3 regions of the Cellulomonas sp. ICMP 17802 genome follow, and region 1 is predicted to be linked to each of the others. Evidence: riboswitches for the same ligand, from Rfam matches in the RefSeq annotation. Region 1 holds a riboswitch; each other region holds the start of a gene.
The links. Region 1 has a riboswitch for S-adenosylmethionine ahead of AB5970_RS04715 (rhodanese-like domain-containing protein). Riboswitches for the same ligand answer to the same signal wherever they lie in the genome.
Positions count from the first base shown of each region.

Region 1 (7,010 bases):
CGGCAGGGGTCAGTCGTCCAGGGCCGGGCCGCAGGCCGCTGCGGCCGTGGCCGCCAGGTGGTCCAGGCCGTGCACGGCGAGCAGCGGGCGGGTGTCGTCGACCACCGCCCAGCAGCCGTCGACCACCTCGTACCGCACGGCCGGCCCGGCGGACAGGTACGACGTCAGCGCGGCGACCAGGCGGTCGACCGCCTCGCTGGTGGTGCCCACGCCGACCGACGCCCGGATGGCGCCGCCCGAGGCCCCGAGGTGCGCGAGCAGCGGGTGGGCGCAGAACCGGCCGTCGCGCACGCCGATGCCGTGCTCGGCGGCGAGGTACGCCGCGACCAGGCCCGGGTCGTGGTCCGGCACCGTGAACGTCAGCACGCCCACCGGCGCCGCCGAGTCGGGCCAGATGCGCGCGATCTCGACGCCGTCGATGCCCGACAGCCCCTCGACCAGGCGCGCCCGCAGCGCCTCCTCGTGCGCCGCGAGGGCACCGGCCGGGAGGGCCGCCAGCTGGTCGCACGCCTCGGCCAGCGCGATCGCGCCGAGCACGTTGGGCGAGCCCGCCTCGTGCCGGGCCGGCGCGGGCTGCCAGATCGTCCGGTCGGCGCGCACGTCGCGCACCGCACCTCCCCCTGCGAGGTACGGCGTGCCACTGTCGAGCCAGTCGCGGCGACCCACGAGGGCCCCCGCGCCGAACGGTGCGTAGGTCTTGTGGCCCGAGAACGCCACGTAGTCGGCGTGCGTCGACGCCAGCGAGAAGCCGCGGTGCGGAACCAGCTGCGCGCCGTCGACCGCCACCCTCGCGCCCGCGGCGTGGGCGAGCGCGACGACCTGGTCGATCGGCAGCGCCTCGCCCGTCACGTTCGACGCGCCCGTCACGGTGACCAGCGCGTACCGCTGGCGGGCGAGCTCGTCGCGCACGGCGTCGAGCGTCGCCGCGACCGTGCCGGCGATCGGCAGGATCGTCGTGCGGTTGCCGTGGCGCTCCGACGACTGGACCCAGGGCAGCAGGTTGGCGTGGTGCTCGACGTCCAGCACCAGCACACGCCCCCCGGCGGGCACGACGCCGGCCAGCAGGTTGAGCGAGTCGGTGGTGTTGCGGGTGACGATCGCGACGTCGTCGGGACGGGCGTCGACGAACCGCGCGATGGTCTGCCGCGCGGACTCGTACAGCGCGGTCGACACCTGGGAGAGGTAGCCCGCCCCGCGGTGCACGGAGGCGTACAGCGGCAGCACCTCGGTCACGCGGGCCGCTACGGCCTCGAGCGCGGGAGCGCTGGCGGCGTAGTCGAGGTTGGCGTAGACGCGCTGGGTGCCGTCCACCAGCGGGACGGTCGTCGTTCCGCCGACGACGGGCAGCAGGGCGCTCACCTCGGTCGCACACGAGAGACGCTCGGCGATGGCAGTCATGGGGTCCTCCGACACGTTCCGGGGGAACACCGTCGACGGTGGGACCCCGCGCTTGCCGAGCCCCGGACGGGACGCGGCCAGGTCGTCACCCGGGGCACCCCGCCGCGGAGGAGGGTTGCCGGCCAGCGAGCCGGGGCTTGACGCTGGCGCTCATGACCTGCAACGAGGGTCCCGGCAGCCCGCCGCGCCTGTCAACGCACCGCGCGGTTCGTCTCGCCTAGCGGGACACCCTGTCCACCAGTTGGAGCCGCGGCATCGCCGCGCGTAGCATCGCCGGCACCATCCAGAGCGGCTGAGAGATCTGGCTCGACGACGCCGCAGCAACCCGCGGGCACCACGTGCCCGGCCGAGGGTGCTACCGCCAGGACCGATGAGACGAGGGCTTTGATGAGCTACGCCGGCGACCTGACCCCCCAGCAGGCCTGGGACCTCCTGACGTCCGACGAGACCGCCGTGCTCGTCGACGTCCGCACGGACGCCGAGTGGCGGTACGTCGGCATCCCGGACGCCGCGGCGCTCGACGGCCGCGCGGCGCTGGTCGAGTGGGTGTCGTACCCGTCGGGACGGCCCAACCCGCAGTTCCTCAAGCAGCTCGCCGACGCCGGCGTCACGTCCGGCCGACCCGTGGTGTTCCTGTGCCGCTCGGGCGTGCGGTCCATCGCCGCCGCGCAGGCCGCCACCGCCGCGGGCCTGGGTCCCGCGTACAACGTGCTCGAGGGCTTCGAGGGCGACGTCGGCCCCGACGGCCACCGCGGCCACTCGGGCTGGCGCGCCGCCGGCCTCCCGTGGCGGCAGGCGTGAGCCCCCGGCGCGTCCCCGGCCCGGCCGACTGGGACGACCGCCGAGCGCCGCGCACCGACCTGCGGCCCGACACCCTCGCCGTCCGCGGCGGGCTGGTGCGCTCGCAGTTCCAGGAGACGTCCGAGGCGCTGTTCCTCACGCAGGGCTACGTCTACGACGCCGCCGCCGAGGCCGAGGCCGCGTTCGCCGGCGAGGCCGATCGCTTCCTCTACTCGCGCTACGGCAACCCGACGGTGTCGACGTTCGAGGAGCGCCTGCGGCTGCTCGAGGGCGCCGAGGCCGCGTTCGCCACGGCGTCCGGCATGTCGGCGGTCTTCACGTCGATCGCCGCGATCGTGCAGTCGGGCTCGCGCATCGTGTCCGCGCGGGCGCTGTTCGGGTCCACCGTCGTGATCTTCGAGGAGATCCTGGCCAAGTGGGGCGTCCGCACCGACTACGTCGACGGGCACGAGCTCGGGCAGTGGGAGGAGGCGCTCTCGACGCCGGCCGACGTCGTGTTCTTCGAGACGCCGTCCAACCCCATGCAGGACCTCGTCGACATCGCGGCCGTGAGCCGGCTGGCGCACGCGGCGGGCGCCACCGTCATCGTCGACAACGTGTTCGCCACGCCCGTGCTCTCCCGGCCGCTCGAGCTGGGTGCGGACGTGATCGTGTACTCGGCGACCAAGCACATCGACGGGCAGGGGCGCGTGCTCGGCGGCGCGATCCTGGGCACGGACGAGTACATCCACGGTCCGGTGCAGACGCTGATCCGGAACACCGGACCGTCGCTGTCGGCGTTCAACGCGTGGGTGCTGCTCAAGGGGCTGGAGACGCTGTCGCTGCGCGTCCGGCACCAGACGGCGTCGGCCCTGCAGATCGCGTCGTGGCTCGAGCAGCAGCCCGGCGTCTCGCTCGTGCGCTACCCGTACCTGCCGTCCCACCCGCAGCACCAGCTGGCGCTCGCACAGCAGTCCGGCGGCGGCACGGTGGTGACCTTCAACCTCGCGGTGCCCGAGGGCACCCAGCCCGACGTCGCCAAGAAGGCCACGTTCGGCGTGCTCGACGCGCTGCGGATCGTCGACATCTCGAACAACCTGGGCGACGCCAAGTCGATGGTCACGCACCCCGCGACGACCACGCACCGCAAGCTCGGGCCCGAGGGCCGCGCGGCCGTGGGCATCGCGGAGACGACGGTCCGGCTGTCGGTCGGTCTCGAGGACCCGGCGGACCTCGTCGACGACCTGACGCAGGCGCTCGACACACTCGCCGGCTGACGCCTCCCCGATCCGGTCGGCCCGGCGCGGAACACTGACCGCATGAGCCCGTCGTCGTCGCTGGTCCGCCTGCTCGTCGGGGTGCTCGCCGGGATCGTCGTCGGCTCGGTCATCGGGTGGACCTCGCCGGTCGCCGCGGTGCTGGCCGGCTGGGCGACCGTGGCCGCGGTCTTCGTCGTGTGGACCTGGATCGTGGTCGGCCCGATGGGTCCCGACGACACCGCGTCGCACGCCACGCGCGAGGAGCCCACCCGGTTCGGGGCCCACGCCGTGGTCATCGCGGCGGCGCTCGTGACCCTAGTCGGCGTGGTGCTCGTGCTGGTCGACAAGGAGATCGGCCAGCTCCTGCCGACGATCGCGGTGCTCTCCAGCGTGCTGGCCTCGTGGGCGGCGATCCACACCGTGTTCGCGCTGCGCTACGCGCGGATGTTCCTGACGGACGGCGCCGGCGGGATCGACTTCCACATGACGGAGGCGCCGCGGTACAGCGACTTCGCCTACGTCGCGGTGACCGTGGGCATGAGCTTCGCCATCTCGGACACCGACCTCGGGTCGTCGTCCATGCGGCGGACGGCGCTGGTGCACGCGCTGCTCAGCTACCTGTTCGGCACCGTGATCATCGCGCTGCTGGTGAACCTCGTCGCGTCGATGTGACCGCTCAGAGCCGGACGGTCTCGTTCTCGCCGCCGTCGTAGCGCTCGCCGGTGACCTTGGCCTTGACCAGGCTGAACGCCGTCGTCAGCCGGCCGCCCTTGGCGTGCCAGTACTCCGCGGTCTCGCCGTGCAGCACGACCAGGACGACGCCGGGGGTCTCGGGACCGTCGGGGAACCAGGCCTCGGCCGACGTGCCCCAGAGCTCCTTGATCTTGGCGAGGTCACGGACCACCTCGGCGCGACCCGAGACCGAGACCCAGGCCGTCGAGTCCGCGAACGCCGCGTTGGCGGGGCTGCCTCCCTCGACCTCGTGCACCTTGTGGCTGCCCTCCTCGGCGAAGAACCACAGGTCGCCGTCGAAGTCCACGTCCTGCACCCCCATGGGCCGGCTCACGAGCGAACCGTCCCCCGACACCGTGGTGAGCATCGCGATCCTCGCCTCCTTGATCAGGCGCGCGACCTTGGCCTGCTCGTCCTCGTTCGTCATGCGTTCCTCCTCGGGCGTGCGCGCGGGGCTGCTGACCGCGGGCGGCCCGGCCACCGTAGGCAGGTCCGCGGGGTGCCGCATGTCGGCGGCGCGCGGCATGCTCGGTCCATGACGGACAGCGACTACGACGCGATCGCCGACGACCTGGTCGCCCGCGGCGCCACCCGCGCGCAGATGATGGGTCACCCGATCCTCAAGGTGGGGTCGACATGTTCGCCGGGCACACCGGCGGCGACCGGCTGGTGGTCAAGCTGGGCCGGGACAGCGCCGAGCACGCCGAGGCGCTGGCGCTGCCCGGCGCCACGGTCTGGTCACCGGGCGACTCCGGCCGCCTCTTCTACGACTGGGTGGCGCTGCCCGCCTCGCAGGAGGACGAGTGGATGCGGTTCGCCGAGATCGCGAGGCGGCGGGCCGCCGGCGGCTAGCGCACCCACTTCTCCCCGGCCTCGACCGCGACCGTCAGCACGTTCTCGGGCGGCGGGACCGGGCACGTCGCGAACTGCGTCAGGCCGCAGGGCAGGTTGGCCGCCCGGTTGAGGTCGAGCGTCACCGTGCCGTCGTCGGCCACGGGCCCGAGCGCCAGGGTGCGCGACGCGGGGTAGGTGGTGACCCCGCTGGTCGCGTCCCGGAAGAGCACGCTGAGCCCGCGGGCGCCACCGTCGAAGACGACGAGCGACTGCGGGATCCCGGCCACCTCGAAGTGCACGGTGCCGACGGCCGTGTGGTGGTGCTCCAGTCCGTCGACGACCGCGCCCGTGGTGACCGTCCGGGTCTCGGCGAACCGGTCGAGCCGGCCCGTCAGCACCCACTCCTGCGACGGCGCGTACGCCGGGATGCCCTCGAAGGCGGCGAGCTGCGGGGCGGCCGGGTCGTGCACCCGGACGATCGCGTGCCCGGTGCGGCGGGCGACCTCGAGCAGGAGGTCGCCCGCCCGCACCTGCAGGCCCGGCGCACCCTCGACCGGGTCGAGGGTCGCGACGCCGTCGACCACGGAGCCGTCGGGGAGCTCGAGCCCGTCGACGGCCTCCACCCGCACCGGACCGTCCGCGGACCACAGGCCTGGCAGGCCCGCCAGGGCGCGCGGCTCGGCGGACAGCCAGTGCAGGGCGGTGATCGCGACCCAGCCGTGCGGCTGCCGGAAGTACCGCTCGCGCGCGGCGTGCCACTGCTCCCAGTCGGCCACGAAGGCGGAGCGCTCGGTCGTCGTCGTCATCAGCTGGCCCTCACGTCGGCGTCGAGAGTCCGGCCGAAGGCGTCGGCCGGGGGGAGTCCGAGGTGCTCGCGCAGCGTCGAGCCCTCGTACGAGGTGCGGAACGTGCCGCGCTCCTGCAGGAGCGGGACCACGGTGTCGACGAACTCGTCGAGACCGTGCGGCGTCAGGTGCGGCACCAGGATGAAGCCGTCGGAGGCGTCCTCCTGCACGTACCGGTCGATCTCGGCGGCCACGTGCTGCGGCGTGCCGACGAACGAGTGGCGGCCGATCACCTGGATCACCAGCTCGCGGATCGAGAGCCCCTTCGCCTCCGACAGCTCGCGCCACTGTCGCGCGATCGCCAGCGGGTCGCGGAAGTGCGAGGCGCGGCCCTGGGTGATCGACGGGGCGTCGACCAGCGGGTCGACGGTCGGGAGCGGGCCGTCGACGTCGTGGTCCGACAGGTCGCGGTTCCAGACCTGCTCGACGAACGCGCGCGCGACGCTGGGCCGGACCTGCTGCAGCTGGATCGCGCGGAGCTTCTCCTCGGCCTCCGCCGCGGTGTCGCCGAGCACGAACGACGCCGCGGGCAGGATCAGCAGGTCCTCCGGGCGGCGGCCGTACGCGGCGAGGCGGCCCTTGACGTCGGTGTAGAACGCCTGGCCGTCCGCGAGCTCGCTGTGGCGGGAGAACACCGCGTCGGCCACCCGCGCGGCGAGCTCCCGGCCGCCGTCGGAGTCGCCCGCCTGGAGGATGACGGGGTGGCCCTGCGGCGGGCGCGGGACCGTCGGGACGGCCTCGATGTCCACCAGGCGGCCGCCCGTGCGGACGGTGCCCAGCGAGCCGGGCCGGACGAACTCGCCGGTCGCGGCGTCGGCCACGATCGCGTCGGGTGCCCAGGCGTCCCACAGGGCCCGGGCGGCCTCGACCACCTCGCGCGCCCGCTCGTAGCGGTCCGGGTAGGCCAGGTAGCCGCCGCGGCGGAAGTTGGCGCCGTGGAAGGCGTCCGAGGACGTCACGACGTTCCACGCCGCCCGGCCGGCCGAGAGGTGGTCGAGCGTCGCGAACTGACGGGCCAGCTCGTACGGGTCGTTGAAGGTCGCGTTGATGGTGCCCGCCAGGCCGACCGTCGTCGTGACGCCGGCCAGGGCCGCCAGGACCGCGTAGGTGTCGGGGCGGCCGACCACGTCCTGGTCGACCAGCCGGCCACGGTGCTCGCGCA
Region 1 is NZ_JBGFQZ010000002.1:226,132-233,141, reverse strand. It holds gene AB5970_RS04720 (aminotransferase class V-fold PLP-dependent enzyme) at 10-1,398, opposite strand; SAM riboswitch class IV at 1,442-1,556, opposite strand; SAM riboswitch class I at 1,675-1,775, shown strand; gene AB5970_RS04715 (rhodanese-like domain-containing protein) at 1,786-2,199, shown strand; gene AB5970_RS04710 (O-succinylhomoserine sulfhydrylase) at 2,196-3,455, shown strand; gene AB5970_RS04705 (DUF1345 domain-containing protein) at 3,498-4,109, shown strand; gene AB5970_RS04700 (pyridoxamine 5'-phosphate oxidase family protein) at 4,114-4,596, opposite strand; gene AB5970_RS04695 (hypothetical protein) at 4,806-5,021, shown strand; gene AB5970_RS04690 (DUF1684 domain-containing protein) at 5,018-5,809, opposite strand; gene AB5970_RS04685 (NtaA/DmoA family FMN-dependent monooxygenase) at 5,809-7,010, opposite strand, start outside.

Region 2 (7,010 bases), on a different contig from region 1:
GCGGACCCGTAGCCCGCGGTGAGCAGGATGATCCCGGGCACCACCCAGTTGACGTACTCGCCACCCGTCTCGATCGCGCCGCCGAACACGTAGACGAACATGAGCAGCAGGGCCAGCGGCAGGATCACCGCCATCAGCACGGTGTCCATCTGTCGCAGAGACCGCCGCAGGCAGCGGCCGATCAGGGCGGCCGTGTCGTGCGAGCCCCAGCCGAGCGACGGCGGGGCGGTCGTGGTGAGCGTGGTCATCAGTACTCCCGGGAGGCGACGAGGGCGGGTGCGGACTCGGGCTCGGAGGGCCGGCCCGTGAGGGTGAGGAAGACGTCGTCGAGCGTGGGGGAGCGGACCTCCCAGGTGTCGACGGTGACGCCGCGGCGCTCGACGTCGGCCAGGATCCGGCGCACGTCCGGCACGGAGCCGTCGGTGAGGATGCGCTCCTCGCCCCCGTCCGCGAGGCGGAGCTCGACGTGCGCCGACCCGACGGCCCGCTTGAGCTCGCGCGCCGTGCCGTCCGCGATGACGTGCCCGTGGTCGATCACCGCGATGCGGTCGGCCAGCTGGTCGGCCTCCTCCAGGTACTGCGTGGTCAGCAGGACCGTGGTGCCCTGCGCGACGACGTCCCGGATGACGTCCCAGAGGTCGTTGCGGCTGCGCGGGTCGAGCCCCGTGGTCGGCTCGTCGAGGAACACCACCTGCGGCCGCGCGAGCAGGCTCACCGCCAGGTCGAGGCGGCGCCGCATGCCGCCGGAGTAGGTCTTGACCACGCGCCGCCCGGCGTCCGTCAGGTCGAAGAGCTCGAGCAGCTCGGCGCTGCGCGTGCGGACCTCGGCGCGGCCCAGGTGCGCCAGCCTCGCCATGAGGTGCATGTTCTCCACGCCCGTCAGCAGGTCGTCCACGGCCGCGAACTGCCCGGTCAGGCTGATCGCGGCCCGGACCTCGGCCGCCTGCCGGACGACGTCCTTGCCGGCCACGTGCGCCGTGCCGCCGTCGGGCCGCAGGAGCGTCGACAGGATGCGGACGGTCGTGGTCTTGCCCGCGCCGTTGGGTCCCAGGAGGGCGAGCACCTCCCCCCGCGCGACCTCGAGGTCGACGCCGTCGAGCACGGTCAGGTCGCCGTAGGACTTGCGCAGCCCTCGGGCGACGACGACAGGAGCAGTCATCGCGGTCTCGCCTTCTGTGTATGTCGTAAACTGTGTGTGTACTTCATACACACTTGTAGGATCGACCGTCAAGGAGGTGTCGTGGACGACGACGAGGGCACGCGAGAGGCCGAGGCGCTGCGCCGCGACCGGGAGAGGGCCGAGCGGGCGCAGGCCAAGGAGGCCGACCGGCTGCGCCGCGAGCTCGAGAAGATCGACCGCGACGCCGAGCGCTCCGCGCAGAAGGAGGCCGAGCGGCTGCGCAAGGACGCCGAGCGGCTCGAGCGGGACCGCCTGCGGGCCGAGCAGGACCTGGCCAAGGAGGCGGAGCGGCGGCGCACCGAGCGCGAGCGGGAGGCGCAGCAGGCGGTCAAGGAGGCGGCCCGCCAGCTGCGCGAGGCCGAGAAGGCGCAGCGCGCGGCGGCGCTGGCCCAGCAGCAGGCCGCGCGCGAGGCCGAGAAGGCGCGTCGGCAGGCCGTGCGGGTGGCGGGCTCCGAGAGCGCGTCGGTCGAGCTGCCCCCCGGCATCGCCGTCCTCTGGCGCACCCCGGCGGAGGGGAGGCCCGGCCCGCGCCCGAGCCTGACGCTCGAGCAGATCGCCGACGCGGGCATCGCGCTGGCCGACGCCGAGGGTCTCGACGCCGTCTCCATGGCGCGCCTGGCCGAGTCGCTCGGCTTCACGACGATGTCGCTCTACCGGTACGTGTCGTCGAAGGACGAGGTGCTGAGCCTCATGTCCGACCGCGCGGGCGGGCGGCCGCCGGTGCTCGGGCCCGAGGTGGGCGGCTGGCGCGAGCGGCTCGAGCTGATCCTCGCCATCCAGCAGCCGGTCCTGCGGGCGCACCCGTGGCTCGCGCGGACCACGACCGTGCTGCACGCCGTGGGCCCGGGCCGGCTCGCGTGGATGGAGGCGATGCTCGCCGCGCTCGACGAGACCCCGCTGTCCGAGCGGCAGAAGGTGGGCGCGATCGGCCTGCTGGCGACGCACGCGCTGGACCAGCTCCGGGTCACCGAGGAGCTCACGGGCAGCGCGCGGACCTCGGCCGTGGGGACGGCGGGCGGTGTCGACGAGGCCCCGGACCTCGGCGCGCTCATCGACGTCCTCGCGTCGCCGTCCGCGCACCCCGCCCTGCTGCGGGCCTCGGCCGCGGGGGCGTTCTCCTTCGGCCCGGACGACCGGGACGAGGACCGCGAGGGGCTCGACTTCGGGACCGTCCTGATCCTCGACGGCATCGAGCGCCTCGTGGCGCTCGCCGGGCAGGCCGTGTGAGCCGCCCACAGCCCCGACGCGTCCACACGCCGGCGGCGGTGGTGTCGGCGGCGGCGGGCAGACTCACCGCATGACCACGACGGACGACGTGCGCACGGGCCGCTGCTTCGGCGACGGCAACCCTCTGTACGAGCAGTACCACGACGAGGAGTGGGGCGTGCCGGTCCACGGCGAGCACGCCCTGTTCGAGCGGTTCGCGCTCGAGGGGTTCCAGTCCGGCCTCGCCTGGATCACCGTGCTCCGCAAGCGGCCCGCCTTCCGGGCGGCGTTCGCCGACTTCGACCCGGAGGTGGTCGCGGAGTTCGGCGACGACGACGTGGCCCGGCTCATGGCGGACGCCGGCATCGTGCGCAACCGCGCGAAGATCGAGGCGACCATCGCCAACGGGCGCGCGCTCCGCGAGCTGCACGCCGCCGGGCGCACGCTGGACGGGGTGCTGTGGTCGCACGCGCCCGACCGAACCGGGTACGTCCGGCCCCTGACCTGGGCGGGCGTCCCCGCGCAGACGGACGAGTCGCGCGCGCTCGCCCGCGAGCTCAAGTCGCTCGGCTTCCGGTTCGTCGGACCGGTCACCGCGTACGCGGCCATGCAGGCCTGCGGCGTCGTGGACGACCACCTGGCCACCTGCCCGTCGGCCGCCGTGGCTCACCCTCCGGAGTGACGACTACTCCTGGCGGGTGACGCTCGCGCGGGGGTCTCGGCACCGGGATGGGCGCGGACTACAGTGCCGCCCATGACGGAGATGCCCGACCCCGACGCCCGGCGTGACGCCGTGCGCGCGGCGGCCGAGGCGCTGACGGACAACGTCGCCCCGGACGCCGGGGTCCTCGCGGCGGTCCAGGACGGGCTCCTGTCCGTCCCCGCCGGCTCCCCCACCTCGTGGTTCGACGTGCCGTCGCAGCGCAGCCGCATGCAGACCGGCAACCTCGCCCCCCGCCGCCCGCACTGACGCTCCGGCCACCCGCTCTGCCGCACGTCCTGGACGCGCGGTGGTGCCGCACAACCGTCGGACATCGTCGTCTCACGGGTCGAGCACTGTTGCCCAGCATGTGATCGGCGGTCTACCATCGCGCCTACCATCCAGAGCGGCCGAGAGACCTGGCTCGACGACGCCGCAGCAACCCCCCTCCCCGCCGAGGGTGTGGGTGCTTCCGCCAGGGACGATGGAGTGAGCAATGTCCCCGCAGACCACGTGTCCCCCCACCGCCCCGGTGGCGACCACCTCGCTGGTCGCGTCGTGAGCGCGGCCGCCGTGGAGCCTCGCACGCCCGGCCTGCACGCCGCGCCGGCCCCTCGCGCGCACACCGCGAACGACCGTCCGACCGTCTCGTTCGAGCTCTTCCCGCCGCGCAACCCGGACGCCGCGCCCCGCCTGTGGGCCACCATCCGGGCGCTCGAGTCGGTCCACCCCGACTTCGTCTCGGTGACCTACGGGGCGTCGGGCAAGACGCGGGTCACCACGCGCGCGCTGGTCCGCCGGCTGCTGCGCGAGACCACGCTCAACCCGATCGCCCACCTCACCTGCGTCGGCACGTCGCGCGCGGAGATCACCGAGATCGTGGGGGAGTTCCTCGACGAGGGTCTGCGCTCGTTCCTCGCGCTGCGGGGGGACCCGCCCACCGACCAGACGGACTGGGAGGCCCACCCCGACGGGCTCCAGACCGCGGGCGAGCTGGTCGCGCTGCTGCGCGACATCGAGGCCCAACGGTGCGCGGACAGCCCCTCGCAGGCCGTCCGGGCACGCGTGCGCCCGCTGTCGGTCGCCGTGGCGGCGTTCCCGCGCGGCAACCACGCCACCGGCGGCACCCGCGCGCAGGACGTCGCCTCGCTGCTGGCCAAGCAGCAGGCCGGCGCCGACTTCGCGATCACGCAGGTGTTCTTCGACGCCGACGACTACCTGGGTATCGTGGCGGAGGCCCGTGAGGCCGGCGTGACCATCCCGATCATCCCGGGCATCATCCCGACCACGGACCCGGCCCGCCTGCTGCGGGTCCAGGAGCTCACCGGCGTCCCCGTGCCGGGCCGGCTGCTGGACCTGCTCGGCTCCGCCGACGACGAGCTCGACCGCCACCGCCGGGGTATCCGGGCCAGCGTCGACCTGGTCAACGGCGTCCTGGACGGCGGGGCGCCCGGCGTCCACCTGTACACGTTCAACCAGCACCATGCCGCACTTGACCTGCTCGAGGGTGCACACCTCGACGGCGGAGCTCGGACAGCTCCGGACCTGGCCGGCTGGCCGCAGGACACGGCACCCGCCCGACCCCCGAGGGACTGAGTAGACACATGAGCGACACCACCCCCACGTTCCCCGCGAGCTCCGTGCTCGGGTACCCCCGCATCGGCCCGCGCCGCGAGCTGAAGAAGGCCCTCGAGGCGTTCTGGGCCGGCCGCACCACGGCCGACGAGGTCGAGGCCACCGCCGCCGACCTGCGCAAGCGCACCCGCACGCGCCTGGCCGAGCTCGGCCTGGCCACCGACGTGCCGGCCATCCCCAGCGCCTTCTCGTTCTACGACCAGGTGCTCGACGCCACCGCCGTGGTGGGTGCCGTGCCGGCCCGCTTCGCGGACCTCGTCGGCGCCGACGGCTCGCTCGACCTCGCCGGCTACTCCACGGTGGCCCGCGGCCGCGGCGACGACCTGCCGCTCGAGATGACCAAGTGGTTCGACACCAACTACCACTACCTGGTGCCCGAGATCGGCCCGGAGACCACGTTCCGGTTCGCCAGCGACCGCCCGGTCCGGGAGTTCGCGGAGGCCCTCGCGGACGGCGTGCTCACCCGCCCGGTGCTCGTCGGCCCCGTCACCTACCTCGCGCTGGCCAAGGCCACCGAGGACGCCCCCGAGGGCTTCGCGCCGATCGACCGCCTGGCCGACCTGCTGCCCGTCTACGCCGAGCTGCTCACGGCCCTCGCCGCGGCCGGTGCCACGTGGGTCCAGCTGGAGGAGCCCGCCCTGGTCTCCGACTCGGTCACGGTCCCGGCCGATCAGCTGCTCGCCGCCGTCATCGAGGCGTACCGCGCGCTGGCGACGGACCTGACCGACCGCCCGGCCATCCTCGTCGCGGCGCCCTACGGCGACCTCGGCGCGGCGTTCCCGGTGCTGGCCGCGACGGACGTCGAGGCGATCGGGATCGACCTGGTCCGCGGCCACGCGCCCGCCGAGAAGGTCCCGGGCCTGGAGTCCAAGACCCTCGTCGCCGGCGTCATCGACGGCCACAACATCTGGCGCGCCGACCTCGACGCCAAGCTGGCGATCCTCGAGCAGCTCGAGGGCCTCGGCGCCGCCGCGGTCACCGTCGGCACCTCGACGTCGCTGTTCCACGTCCCGCACACGCTCGAGGACGAGCCGAACCTCGACGCCACACTCAAGACCTGGCTCGCGTTCGCCGACGAGAAGGTCGTCGAGGTCGTCACCCTGGCCGAGGGCCTCACCGAGGGCCGCGAGGCCATCCACGAGCAGCTGCTGGCCGCGACCGACGCGGTGAGCTCGCGCCGCACGGCGCCCGGCGTGGTCAACCCCGAGGTCCGCGACCGCGTCGCCGCGCTCGACGAGTCCGCGTTCAGCCGCGGCCCGTTCGAGGAGCGCAAGGTCGCCCAGGCCGCGCGCCTCAACCTGCCGCCTCTGCCCACCACGTCCATCGGCTCGTTCCCGCAGACCACCGAGATCCGCACGGCCCGCGCCGCGTTCGGCAAGGGCGAGCTGACGGAGGCGCAGTACGACGACGAGATGAAGGCGGAGATCCGCCGCGTCGTCGAGCTGCAGGAGAAGATCGGCTTCGACGTGCTGGTGCACGGCGAGCCCGAGCGCAACGACATGGTCCAGTACTTCGCCGAGAACCTCGACGGGTTCGCGGTCACGCAGAACGGCTGGGTCCAGTCGTACGGCTCGCGCTGCACGCGGCCGTCGATCCTGTGGGGCGACGTCTCGCGGCCCAAGCCGATCACGGTCGAGTGGTCGTCGTACACGCAGTCGCTCACCGAGAAGCCGGTCAAGGGCATGCTCACGGGCCCGGTGACCATCCTCGCGTGGTCGTTCGTCCGCGACGACCAGCCGCTGGGCGACACCGCCAACCAGGTGGGCCTGGCCCTGCGCGACGAGATCGCCGACCTCGAGGCCGCCGGCATCGCCGTGATCCAGGTGGACGAGCCCGCGCTGCGCGAGCTGCTGCCCCTGCGCGTCGAGGACCACCCGGCCTACCTCGACTGGTCGGTGCGCTCGTTCCGCCTGTCGACCGCGGGCGTCCGCCCCGACACGCAGATCCACACGCACCTGTGCTACTCGGAGTTCGGCGAGATCATCGGCGCGATCGACGGCCTCGACGCCGACGTGACGTCGATCGAGGCGGCCCGCTCGAAGATGGAGATCCTCGGCGACATCTCGGCGGCCGGCTACCCGCGCGGCATCGGCCCGGGCGTCTACGACATCCACTCCCCGCGCGTGCCCAGCGAGGCCGAGGTCGAGGAGCTGCTCACCGAGGCGGTCAAGGCCATCGCGGTCGACCAGCTCTGGGTCAACCCCGACTGCGGCCTGAAGACCCGGCGCTACGAGGAGGTCGCCCCGTCGCTGGAGCACATCCTCGAGGCGACCCGGAAGGTCCGCGCGA
Region 2 is NZ_JBGFQZ010000001.1:242,833-249,842, reverse strand. It holds gene AB5970_RS01310 (ABC transporter permease) at 1-248, opposite strand, end outside; gene AB5970_RS01305 (ATP-binding cassette domain-containing protein) at 248-1,159, opposite strand; gene AB5970_RS01300 (TetR/AcrR family transcriptional regulator) at 1,241-2,407, shown strand; gene AB5970_RS01295 (DNA-3-methyladenine glycosylase I) at 2,478-3,068, shown strand; gene AB5970_RS01290 (hypothetical protein) at 3,141-3,356, shown strand; SAM riboswitch class I at 3,481-3,577, shown strand; gene AB5970_RS01285 (methylenetetrahydrofolate reductase) at 3,645-4,682, shown strand; gene metE (5-methyltetrahydropteroyltriglutamate--homocysteine S-methyltransferase) at 4,691-7,010, shown strand, end outside.
Region 2: it holds a riboswitch for S-adenosylmethionine, as region 1 does, so the genes downstream of both, AB5970_RS01285 (methylenetetrahydrofolate reductase) here and AB5970_RS04715 (rhodanese-like domain-containing protein) in region 1, are expected to answer to the same signal.

Region 3 (7,010 bases), 220 kb from region 1:
TGTCGAGCACCTGGCTCGGCGTGCCCTGCTCGAGGATCTGCCCGCCGTCGATGAAGACGACGCTCGTCGCCACCTCCCGGGCGAAGCCGATCTCGTGCGTGACGACGATCAGGGTGGTGCCGGTCGCCGCGAGGTCGCGGATGACGTCGAGCACCTCGCCGACCAGCTCGGGGTCGAGCGCGGAGGTCGGCTCGTCGAAGAGCACGACCGCCGGCTTGACCGCGAGCGCCCGGGCGATCGCCACGCGCTGCTGCTGCCCGCCGGACAGCTGCCGGGGGTAGGCGTCGGCCTTGTCCGAGAGCCCGACCCGGGCGAGCAGCTCGCGCGCCTCGGCCTCGACCTCGCCGCGCGGCCGCTTCTGCGCCGAGACCGGCGCCTCCACGACGTTCTCCAGCGCGGTCAGGTGCGGGAACAGGTTGAAGTTCTGGAAGACGAACCCGATCCGGGTCCGCTGCACCAGGACGTCCTTCTCCTTGAGCTCCTGCAGGGCGCCGTCGGACCGGCGGCGGTAGCCGATGAGGTCGCCGTCGACCGAGATGGAGCCGCGGTCGACCTTCTCCAGGTGGTTGATGGCGCGCAGCAGGGTCGACTTGCCCGACCCCGACGGCCCGAGGATCACGGTCACCTCGCCCGGCTGGACCGTGAGGTCCACGCCGTCGAGCACCTCGAGCGTGCCGTAGGCCTTGTGCACGCCCCGGACCTCGACCAGGCCGGCGGCCATCAGAGCGCTCCGTCGTTGCTGCTCGTGCGGACCAGCACGTTGCGCGCCTGGCGCCCGTACCCGGGTGGCAGGTCGGCCGGCAGCGGGCGTCCGCTCACCCGCGTCCACCCGATCCCGACGCTCCAGCGGGCACGCTGCAGCGGCGTCGGCGGCAGCTGCCGCAGCGCGCCCTTCGCGTAGTGCCGCTCCACGTAGTACTGGATGACGGTGATCACCGTGGTGACGACGAGGTACCAGATGCCCGCGACGATGAGCAGCGGGACCACGCGCTGGTTGCGGCCGTAGATGACGCCGACGATGTAGAACAGCTCGCCGTAGGCCAGGACGTAGACCACGGACGTGCCCTTGACCAGGCCGATGATCTCGTTCACGGCCGTCGGCACGATGGTGCGCATGGCCTGCGGCAGGATGATCCGACGCTGCTGACGGGACCGCGGGAGCCCGAGCGCGGCGGCCGCCTCGTGCTGGCCCTGGTCGACGCCGAGGATGCCGCCGCGGACGATCTCGGCGGCGTACGCGGCCTGCGACAGCCCCAGCCCGAGCACCGCGGCGCCGAACTTGTCGATCACGTCGAGCGTGTCGAAGCCGACGAACGACGGCCCGAACGGGACACCGAGCGTGAGGGTCGGGTAGAGGTACGCGAGGTTGTACCAGAGCAGCAGCTGCAGGATCAGGGGCACGGACCGGAACACCCAGATGTAGGCCCACGACACCGACCGCAGCAGCGGCGAGCGCGACAGCCGCATGAGCGCGAGCACGGCCCCGAGCCCGAAGCCGAGCACCGCCGACGCGAACGTGAGCCGCAGCGTGCCCCAGAGCCCGTCGAGGACGGACGGCCAGGTCAGGTACTGCCAGACGACGGACCACTCCCAGCGCGGGTTGGTCACCAGCGAGCTGACGACCATCGCGAGCAGCACCGCGACGACGGCGGTGGCGACCCAGCGGCCGGGGTGGCGGGCCGCGACGACCCGCGGCTCGTCGGCGCGGGGGAGGACGGGCGGTGGGGACAGGACCAGGGACTCGTCCTGGTGGAGGAAGGCGGTGGACACGGTCACTCCGAGGGGGTGGGAGACGGACGGGACGGGGGCGCGTCCGTACAGAGCCACTTCTCGAACGCCAGCGGCCCGACGGGGTCCGCGGCGACGTCGAACAGCGGCGTGAACCCCGTCGCCAGGTACAGCGCGGCGGCCTCGGGCTGCCGCGGACCCGTGGTCAGGTACAGCCGCTGGTAGCCGGCCGCGACGGCCCGGGCCTCGAGCTCGACCAGCACCCGGCGGGCCAGCCCGCGGCGGCGGTGCGCGGAGCTCGTCCAGATGCGCTTGTACTCGGCGGTCCGGACCGTCGGCAGCCCGTCGGCGTCGCGCGTGCCCGGCCGGGTGAGCAGCGCGGCGTCCCCCAGCTCGGGCTCGGCGCGCAGCCGGAACGCGCCGCCCGCGACGGCCACGCCGTCGTCGAGCAGCAGGATCAGGTCGCCGTCGGGCGCCGCGAACTGCGGGGCCGGGTACCGCTCGAGCTCCTGGCGCAGGTCGTCGGCGGTGAAGTCGTCGCCGTACCGGGTCAGGTACTCGTGCGCGAGCTCGTCCAGCATCGGCCGCACGGCGTCGTCGAGCAGGCCGAAGGAGCGGACCGTGAGCGTGGTGGTGGTCGTCATGTCAGGCCGTCGCGGCGTAGCGGGCGGCGGCGAGCGGGAGGCCGAGCGTGTCGCGCAGCGTGGCGCCCGGGTACCCGAGGCGGAACCGGTCCGCCGCACGCAGCAGCGGGACGACGCCGTCGACGAGCGCAGGCAGGTCGGTGTGCACGGACGACGGGCGGACCACGAAGCCGTCGGCGATCTCGTCGTCCACCCACGTGGAGACCAGCTCCGCGAAGCCCGCGGTGGTGCCGACGAACGACAGCGTGCCGGCGTCGACGCCCTCGAGCTCGGCCAGCATCTCGTGCCGGGCCTGCGCGCTCGCCCGGTCCGGGCCGACGACGAGGTGGGTGTCGACCAGCACGCGCACGTCGCGCGGGTCACGACCGGCCGCGGCGACCGCCGCACGCACCCGGGCGCGGGCCTGCGCCGCCTCGTCGGGACCCGTGACGCGCACCCGCACCACGTCCGCGTGCCGGCCGGCCAGCTCGGTGGCCGCGGGGCTGTCCGCCCGCACCACGACCGGCGGGCGTCCCTGCGGAGGACGGGGTGCCGCGGTCGGGGGCGCGGCGGCGAAGTGCACGCCGTCGTGCGCGACGAACCGGCGGCGTGCCGACGGCGCCTCGGCGCTCTCGTCCCACCGGTCCCAGTGCCGGCCGACGACGCCGGCCGCCTCGGCGGCGGCCGCGACAGCCGCGGACTGCACCGCGGACGAGCGCGGACCCGCGGTCGGCACGTCGTCGATCCGGGTGTCCCAGCCCACCTGCCAGCCGGCGCGCCCGTGGCTCGCGTGGTCGATGGTCGCGACGGCCTTGGCCACGTGGGCCGCCGCCGTGTGCGTCGTGCCGACCGTGGACACCAGGCCGATGCCGGTGGTGCGGGGTGCCAGGCGCGCGGCGACAAGGGCCGCGTCGAGCCGGCCCTGCAGCGTGGTGCTGCGGCTCGGGTGCAGCGCGAAGTCGTCGTCGAACACCACGAAGTCGAGCGCGCCGCGCTGGGCGACGGTGACGAGCTCGAGCAGGCGGGCCGCGTCGAACAGGCGCTGGCCCCGCGAGCCGTGGTCGCGCCACGCGGCGGCGTGGGCGCCGGTGTCGCTGAGGTCGATGCCGAGATGGGCGTGCCGAGACATGGGTGTTCCGTTCCGGGTGCAGGTTCTGGGCGCGCCTCACCGAGCGCCGAGCGCTTCGGGGTACGCGTCGCGCGCCCCGGTCGCGGGGCGTGCGGAGGGGTGGGTCAGCCGGTCAGCGGCGACAGAGGGCCGGACAGGAACGCGTCAGCATCGAGCGGGTGGAGACCCCGGTCGCGTCCATGGTCCGTCCCTTCGTCCCGACGGTCGTCGGGGCTCGCATGTTGTCGACGGCGGCTGGAGCCACCGCGACCAGGTCCTCACCCGGGGCACCCCGCCATGCGGAGGGTTGCCATCCAGCTAGCCGGGGCTTCGCACTGGAAATCTTGACCTTATTGGTAGGGAATTTAGATCGGCGCCGCGGAGGCGTCAAACACCCGACCACATCGTGAGACCTGTGTCCCGACACGCGGGCGCTTTGCCGGATCACGTGCCGCGGCGCACGATGACCTCTCGGGACGAGAGGGGGCACGGTGGCACGAACGACGCTGACGGCCCTCCTCGCGGCCGCGGTCCTGGTCGTGACCGGGGCGTGCGCACCCGCGCCGGCCGGGGCGCCGGCCGCCCCCGTCGTCGTGGCACCCCCCGTCCCGGTGGCGAAGGCCGCCCCGCCGGCCGTCCCCGCGCCGCCGCCGGCGGACCTCGCCGCGCTGCCGGTGACCGATCCGCTGCACGTCGTCCCCGGCCTGCCCGGCACGGACGGGCTCGGCCCGCGCGCGAGCGACGACCCGGCACTGGGCCGGTGGCAGACCGCCGTCGTGGTGCGCGACACCGCCGCGCGCGTGGCCCCCGCCGGGGCCGCCGTCGCCGTCGTCCCCGTCCTCACGCTCGAGGTCCGCACCACGCTGCCGGTGATCGACCGGCACGGGCGCTGGCTTCGGGTCATGCTCGCCACCCGCGGGGCGCTGCCCAGCCAGGACCCGGCGCAGGTCAACGGCCGCAGCGCCTGGATCGACTCCGCCGACACCGAGGCCGCCGGCACCAGCTGGACCGTCCAGGTGGACACGGCGGCGCAGACCATCACGGTCGACGACGGCACGGCGACGCGGGTGTTCCCCACCACGGCGACCGGCAGCCCCGACAAGCCGACCCCGCACGTCCCCGCGTTCCTCGTCGGCACGCACTGGCTGGAGCCCGGCACCACGACGCCGCGCGTGCTGCTGCTCTCGACCCAGAGCGAGACGATGGACGACTACGACAAGGTGACCCACACGTCCGCCACGGCGATCCACACCACGACGCTGCGGGGCAGGGGTGAGGTGTCGAACGGGTGCGTGCGGGTGGCCGACGACGTCCTCGACCTCCTCTGGCAGGCGCCCGCCGGGACCGTCGTCACGACGGTCGGCTGACCGCTCGACGCGCGCGCGACCGCCGACGCCCCTAGCCTCCGGGGATGCGACCGCTCCCGCTCCGCCGCCGTGCGCTGCTGCGCGCCGCGGCGTTCGGGCTCGCGTTCACCGTCCCCGTCGCCGTTCTCGCCTACGTCGTGCGCGCGCAGGTGGAGGACGTCCTGCGGCTCGACCGGCAGGCGATCCAGGCGGCCACGGACTTCACGCGGGCGCACCCCGGCCTCGAGCAGGCGCTGATCGTCTGGCAGCAGGCCTTCCAGGCGAAGTGGGTCAACCTCGCCGCGACGCTCGTCTGCGTCTGGGTGTGGCGACGCCACGGCCTGACCACCCGGGCGCTGTGGGCGTTCCTCACGATCATGGCCGCCTGGGCCGTGCAGCTCGGGGCGAAGGGGCTCGTGCAGCGGGCGCGACCCGTGGTCGACGACGCCCTGGAGCACGCGCCCGGCTCCAGCTTCCCGTCCGGGCACGCGACGAACATCGCCGCGGTGGCCCTCACGCTCACCCTGCTGGTCTGGCCGCTGCTGGGCCGCCGCGGCCGGGTCGTCGTCCCGGCCGTCGCGGCCACGACCGTCCTGCTCACCGGCCTCGACCGCGTGCTGCTCGGCGTGCACTACCCCTCCGACGTCGTCGCAGGGTTCGCCCTCGGGACGGCCCTCGCGGGCGCGTCCTACCTCGGCTACAGCGGCTGGTCCGCGACGGCCCCCGCCCCGGAGACGTGATGCACACCTTCCTGCACCGCTACGAGCTCGACACGTCCGCCCCCACCGGCAAGGAGGCGTGGCGGGACTTCGCCGTCCGCGTGCTGCTGCCGGTGGTCGGCCTCTGGGTGGTCGTCGTCGGCGTCGGGTTCCTCATCACGGGCCCGCTGGGCGGGCTGCCGAGCGAGGGCGCGGTCAACCGGTGGTTCGTGTCGGTGCGCACGCCCGCGCTGAACTCGGTGACGGCCGTCCTGTCGGGGATCGGCACCACCGAGTTCATCATCGGCGCGTGCGTGCTGTTCGTGGCGCTGTTCTGGTGGCGCACCAAGCAGTGGTGGCTCGCGATCGTGCCGGCGCAGGCCATCGCGGTGCAGGCCCTGGTCTTCATGACGGCCGCGCTCGTGGTGGGCCGCGAGCGCCCCGACGTCGAGCACCTCGACGACTCGCCGCCCACCTCCGCGTACCCGAGCGGGCACACCGGTGCGTCGACCGCGTTCTACGTCACGCTCGCGATGGTGGCGCAGCGGATCGGCAACCCGGTCGCGCGCGGCGTGGTCACGGTGCTCTGCCTGCTCGTCCCGATCTCGGTGGGCACCGCCCGCCTCTACCGCGGCATGCACAGCCCGACGGACGTGACGATGGGCGCCCTCAACGGGCTGGTCTGCGCGTTCCTCGCCTGGAACTACCTGCGCCGGGACGTCTCCGGGGCCGGCGTCGGCACGGGGGCCGAGCGCGCCCGCGTCGACCAGCACTGATCCGCCCGGCACCGCGCGTGGCCGGCCCAGCCCTCGGGCGGCGCGATGTGAGCGTTAACAAACCGTGATCTCGAGGTCTTGACCGATCCGTCCCGACCTGTGCTTAATCGTTGCCTACCGGGTGATGTATCGATACACCATCAGGGTTCGACGACGAGCCGGGCGGAGGTGCGCGATGGGGCGACGACCGATCTCAGCGCGTGCTCTCGCGCAGCACCAGGCGCGGCACGGGCATGACGACCTGCGGCTCCACGGGGTCCGGGGAGCCGATGCGGCGCAGCAGGAGCTCGACGATCGCGTCGGCCATCGCGTCGTTGTCGGGCTCGACGGACGAGAGCCGGGGCACGGAGAACTCGCCCTCGTCGACGTTGTCGAAGCCGACCACCTGCACGTCGCCCGGCACCGACCGGCCCACGTCCGCCAGGCCGCGGAGCACCCCGAAGCCGACCACGTCCGTGATGGCCAGGATGCCGTCGACCTCGGGCCGCTCGGTCAGCAGCCGCTGCACCGCGTCGCGGGCGGCGCCCATGTCGAGCTCGTCCAGCTCGACCACGAGGGCGGGGTCGGCCGCGACGCCGGCGTCCTCGTGCGCCGTGCGCCAGCCCTCGGTGCGCAGGGTCACGACGTCGCGCTCGGCGCGGCCCAGCGTCCCGCCCACCATGGCGACGTGCCGCGCGCCGCTCGCGAGCAGGTGCCCGACCGCGAGCCTGGCGCCGCCGACGTTGTCCATC
Region 3 is NZ_JBGFQZ010000002.1:1,867-8,876, reverse strand. It holds gene AB5970_RS03615 (amino acid ABC transporter ATP-binding protein) at 1-721, opposite strand, end outside; gene AB5970_RS03610 (amino acid ABC transporter permease) at 721-1,770, opposite strand; gene AB5970_RS03605 (GNAT family N-acetyltransferase) at 1,773-2,372, opposite strand; gene AB5970_RS03600 (LLM class flavin-dependent oxidoreductase) at 2,374-3,480, opposite strand; SAM riboswitch class IV at 3,693-3,809, opposite strand; gene AB5970_RS03595 (L,D-transpeptidase) at 3,951-4,826, shown strand; gene AB5970_RS03590 (phosphatase PAP2 family protein) at 4,871-5,545, shown strand; gene AB5970_RS03585 (phosphatase PAP2 family protein) at 5,545-6,279, shown strand; gene AB5970_RS03580 (LacI family DNA-binding transcriptional regulator) at 6,473-7,010, opposite strand, start outside.
Region 3: it holds a riboswitch for S-adenosylmethionine, as region 1 does, so the genes downstream of both, AB5970_RS03600 (LLM class flavin-dependent oxidoreductase) here and AB5970_RS04715 (rhodanese-like domain-containing protein) in region 1, are expected to answer to the same signal.